One region of the Oceanobacillus sp. FSL W7-1309 genome, then DNA from elsewhere that is predicted to be linked to it. Evidence: a T-box and tRNA genes for the amino acid it is inferred to sense, from the RefSeq annotation. Region 1 holds a T-box; the other holds one or more tRNA genes.
What was found. The T-box of region 1 lies ahead of ileS (isoleucine--tRNA ligase). A T-box ahead of a tRNA ligase gene usually reads a tRNA of that ligase, here a tRNA-Ile.
Positions count from the first base shown of each region.

Region 2: it encodes a tRNA-Ile, which carries the amino acid that the T-box ahead of ileS (isoleucine--tRNA ligase) is inferred to sense. The anticodon was not compared.

Region 1 covers NZ_JBBOBX010000002.1:373,182-375,642, reverse strand. Annotated here, with positions in the region: gene ileS (isoleucine--tRNA ligase) at 1-905, opposite strand, end outside; T-box leader at 974-1,193, opposite strand; gene NST46_RS14515 (DivIVA domain-containing protein) at 1,251-1,754, opposite strand; gene NST46_RS14510 (YlmH family RNA-binding protein) at 1,864-2,461, opposite strand, start outside.
Region 2 covers NZ_JBBOBX010000002.1:809,782-812,242, reverse strand. Annotated here, with positions in the region: gene NST46_RS16765 (Na/Pi cotransporter family protein) at 1-765, shown strand, start outside; tRNA gene NST46_RS16760 (tRNA-Asn) at 1,077-1,151, shown strand; tRNA gene NST46_RS16755 (tRNA-Met) at 1,155-1,231, shown strand; tRNA gene NST46_RS16750 (tRNA-His) at 1,253-1,328, shown strand; tRNA gene NST46_RS16745 (tRNA-Ile) at 1,347-1,423, shown strand; tRNA gene NST46_RS16740 (tRNA-Ser) at 1,433-1,525, shown strand; tRNA gene NST46_RS16735 (tRNA-Phe) at 1,568-1,640, shown strand; gene sodA (superoxide dismutase SodA) at 1,829-2,440, shown strand.

The DNA of each region.
Region 1 (2,461 bases):
TAGAAAGGATGTTTTGCTACAACACGATCTGCTTCTTGACCTTTAAATGATTTTACGACCTTTACATTTTCCCAGCCTAGTTCTTCAGCAACATCTTCCAGTAAAGCGTGTGCAAGTACATACTTTTCACCGTTTGCTTCTACTACGTTGTACTCTAGATCGGGATGCAAACTAATTCCCAGGTTAGCTGGAATGGTCCATGGTGTTGTCGTCCAAATGATGAATTTCTCTCCACCATCGAATAAGTCTTTTCCATCACGAACTTCAAACGCCACATAAATAGAAGCTGAACGCTTATCCTGATACTCAATTTCTGCCTCTGCTAATGCCGATTCAGAAGAAGGAGACCAATAAACCGGTTTTAAGCCTTTGTAGATATAGCCTTTTTTTGCCATTTCCCCAAATACTTTAATTTGTGCAGCTTCATAGTCTTTCGTCAGTGTAATATATGGATTATCCCAGTCACCACGTACACCAAGCTGTTTAAATTGTGTGCGTTGACTATCCACTTGTCCGAGTGCATATTCTGCACATAGCTGTCTAAATTCAGCTACACTCATTTCTTTTCGTTTGACTTTCTTGTTCTTCGTTAAAGCTGTTTCAATTGGCAGTCCATGTGTATCCCATCCTGGAATATATGGGGCATGGTAACCCGTCATGGATTTATAGCGGGTAATAAAGTCTTTCAAAATTTTATTCAATGCATGCCCGATATGAAGATCTCCATTTGCATACGGTGGTCCGTCATGTAAAACAAATAACGGTCTTTCTTTTGTACGTTCAAGACTCTTTTCGTATAGATTTGCTTCTTCCCATTGTTCTTGACGTTTTGGCTCTTTATTTGGTAAATTTCCTCGCATAGGAAATTCTGTTTTCGGCATTAATAATGTTTCTTTATAATCCATTTATGCTTCCTCCTTAAGTTATTTAATGGCGCTTGCGCTTTTGAATACAAAAAAGCCTTCTTCATCCCAAAAGGGACGAGAAGACTCGCGGTACCACCCTTATAAATTCAAAATTGATATTTTAAATTCACTCGACATCCGTAACGGGGATAAGCCGTCCATCACTACTAAATTTCACAATGGATACTCAAGAGTGATTTTCTAAAAGAGTGCTGTACCAGGCTCACACCATCTCCTAGCTCGCTTTTCAGCAACGTCCTTTTATACTTTCTCTTTCAACGTATTGTTATTATAATTGACATATCTTGTATGAATTATATGTAATATTTTTAAGAACGTCAAGAACTATGATTCATTTTCAATCAACTCGAGTTCTTCGCCTAACTCTGTTTTAAATAATTCTTCCCAATCGTCCGTACCAAGCATATCTAATTGAGCCTGTACAAGCATGCGTAATCTTGTGCGGAAAACTTTAGCCTGCTTCTTCAATTCTTCGACATCCATTGAAATACGACGCGATTTACTTAACGCTTCATTAATGATACGGTCAGCATTTTTTTCTGCCTCTTTTATAATAAGCCTGGATTCCTTTGTTGCATTTCCTTTTACTTCTTCTGCTGTTTCTTGTGCAACAAGAATGGACTTATTTAGGGTTTCTTCAATATTTGTAAAATGACCGAGTCTTTCATTCAGCTGGTTCACTTTCTCATCCAGCTCTTTCTTTTCTCGAATGACCATTTCATAATCCTTAATCACTTGATCCAAGAACTCATTTACTTCATCTTCATCATAACCACGGATTTTTCTCGTAAATTCTTTATTATGAATATCTAATGGTGTTAATGGCACAGTGGCCACCTCCTCAAGGTATAAATATATTAACGTAAAATCGAATGTTCTCAAAGTTGTATTTAAATCAATTCGACAAAAAAACAGGAAATCCTGCAAGAACTATAAATTATTTTAAAGATGCAATACTAATTTTCCATTTATCCTTTTTCGTCATCCCATTTATAGCAGTTAATTTGCTTCGGCCTTTTCCACGCAATGAAATCATATCGCCCTCTTGCAGTTGAAATTTAGTATCGTCAACAACCTTATGATTCACTTTCACCTGCAATTTTTCAATAAATGCTGAAGCATCTTTTCTTGAAATATGATAAATTTCCTTGATAACAGCATCAAGTCTTAAAGAAGAAACTGTTTTGTCTGCTTCTACCCATCTTTCTTGTTTTTCTTTCAAAAGAGTAAGCGGCTGCTCGCCAAATGTAACCGTCGCTTTTTTTATTGCATTCAGATTTGCTGTAACATATGGACTTACTTCATCTGCCAGTACAATTTGAATGAGGCCGTCTGCCGCATAAATATCTCCTAGCTTCGTACGCTTTATCCCCATTGATAAAAATGCGCCCATTACATCCCGATGTTCAATGGTTATAAATTTATCTGGATAGGTTGTCTGCAATAAGGTCAGCTGAAAAGATTCTTCTGCTATTTCCTCATAAAAAGGAGCAATTACCATTCGTTTTCGTTCCGTATTTAATCCTCCGCCATGC
Region 2 (2,461 bases), 440 kb from region 1:
CACGGTAGTTTTAATATTATTAATACGTTGATTCAAGTTTGGTTTATAGGTGCCTTAGCATGGATTGTAACAAAAATTATTCCAGGTGAGGATACAATTATCGAATATAATCCAAAACACCTAGATCCTATTTTTATTCAACAGTCATCAACACTAGCATTGGATCAAGCAAAAGCAGAAATTATTCGGATGGGTGAATATGCACATCAAGGCTTAGAGGAAACGAATCTGTACGTTACCACACAAAACCAAAAACATTCGGAAATGGCGATGCAGGTTGAAGGCGCACTAAATAACTTAGACCGTAAAATAACGGATTATCTCGTTAATATTGCAGCTGGATCATTATCTGATGCGGAAAGTGTAAAGCACACTTCATTAATGAATTCAGTTCGTGATATTGAAAGAATTGGCGATCATTATGAGAATATTATTGAGTTAATTGATTATAAAATATCGAATAAAGTTAACTTAACAGAGCAAGCACTGGAAGATTTAAATACGATGTTTGACTTAACACTCTTAACGGTTAAGCAAGCAGTAGAATCACTTGATAAAATGGATCGTGAAGCGGCATTAGAAGTTATCCAAAAAGAAGATAAAATCGACAAAATGGAGCGCCAATTCCGCAAAAAGCATATCATTCGTATGAATGAAGGATTATGCAGTGGGTCAGCTGGTATCGTTTTTGTAGATATTATCAGTAACTTGGAACGAATTGGTGATCATGCAGTTAATATTGCCGAAGAAGTTTTAGGTGAGTAAATAAAAGGGGGGAGACCTCCTTTTTTTATTATATAAAATTAAAATTTTCTACAAAAAACAACAATTTATCCATTTATGTGTTGAAATAAATTTTAGAACGTGATACTATAAATCTCGCAGTCGCAGAAAAGACAAGTACATAATAATTTTGCGTTTGATTATAAAGTTTTGTGTTGTGCAAAAAAGTATTGACAGCAAATCTAAAACATGGTAAATTATATTTTGTCGCTAATAACCTATAAGAAGTAATAATTACTAAAAAGTTAAAATTACAAATAGAAATAAAAATTTCAGACATGTTTTCTAACTATTCCACAGTAGCTCAGTGGTAGAGCTATCGGCTGTTAACCGATCGGTCGTAGGTTCGAATCCTACCTGTGGAGCCAAGTGGCGGCGTAGCTCAGCTGGCGAGAGCGTACGGTTCATACCCGTGAGGTCGTGGGTTCGATCCCCTCCGCCGCTACCATACATAAATAATTACATAATGGCGGTCGTGGCGAAGTGGTTAACGCACCGGATTGTGGCTCCGGCATACGTGGGTTCAATCCCCACCGGTCGCCCCATTATTTAACAAAATTCCAGGACCCTTAGCTCAGTTGGTTAGAGCTATCGGCTCATAACCGATCGGTCGCAGGTTCGAGTCCTGCAGGGTCCACCAAAAAAATACGGAGGTATACCCAAGTCCGGCTGAAGGGATCGGTCTTGAAAACCGACAGGCGGGTCAAACCGCGCGGGGGTTCGAATCCCTCTACCTCCTCCATTTAGTATTTTATAAGCAGACTAGATTTTATAATTACATAACGGCTCGGTAGCTCAGTCGGTAGAGCAACGGACTGAAAATCCGTGTGTCGGCGGTTCGATTCCGTCCCGAGCCACTTTCCAAACAAGCATATTGCTTGTTTTTTCTTTTGCATAAATTAAATAATTTAATCTACCAAAAAATGATAAGATTCTTGTATTTTATAAGGCAAAAAATTTGCATGAATAGCAAAGCTCTGATAACCTTTTAATTAAAGGTTCGACAAACCTTAATAACTTGGATTCATTTAAGGAGGAAAAAATTATGGCAAAATTTGAACTACCTGAGTTACCTTATGCATACGATGCATTGGAACCAACTATCGACAAAGAGACAATGAATATTCATCATACGAAGCACCACAACACGTATGTTACCAAATTAAATGAAGCACTAGAAGGACAAACAGATCTTCAAGGAAAATCAGTTGAAGCACTTATCAGTGATTTAAATGCAGTTCCTGAGAACATTCGTACTGCAGTACGTAATAATGGTGGAGGACATGCTAACCATAGCTTCTTCTGGAAGCTTCTTTCATCAAATGGCGGGGGCGAGCCAACTGGCGAGCTTGCAGATAAAATCAACGCTAAATTTGGTGGGCTAGATGCATTTAAAGAACAATTTGCAGCAGCTGCAGCAGGACGTTTTGGTTCAGGCTGGGCATGGCTCGTATTAAATAATGGTGAATTAGAAATCACAAGCACTCCAAACCAAGATTCTCCATTAATGGAAGGAAAAACACCATTATTGGGCTTAGACGTTTGGGAGCATGCGTACTATCTAAACTACCAAAACAGACGTCCAGATTACATTTCAGCATTCTGGAATGTTGTTAACTGGGATGAAGTAGCAAAAAACTATAACGAAGCAAAATAAATGAAGAAAAACACGCGGTTA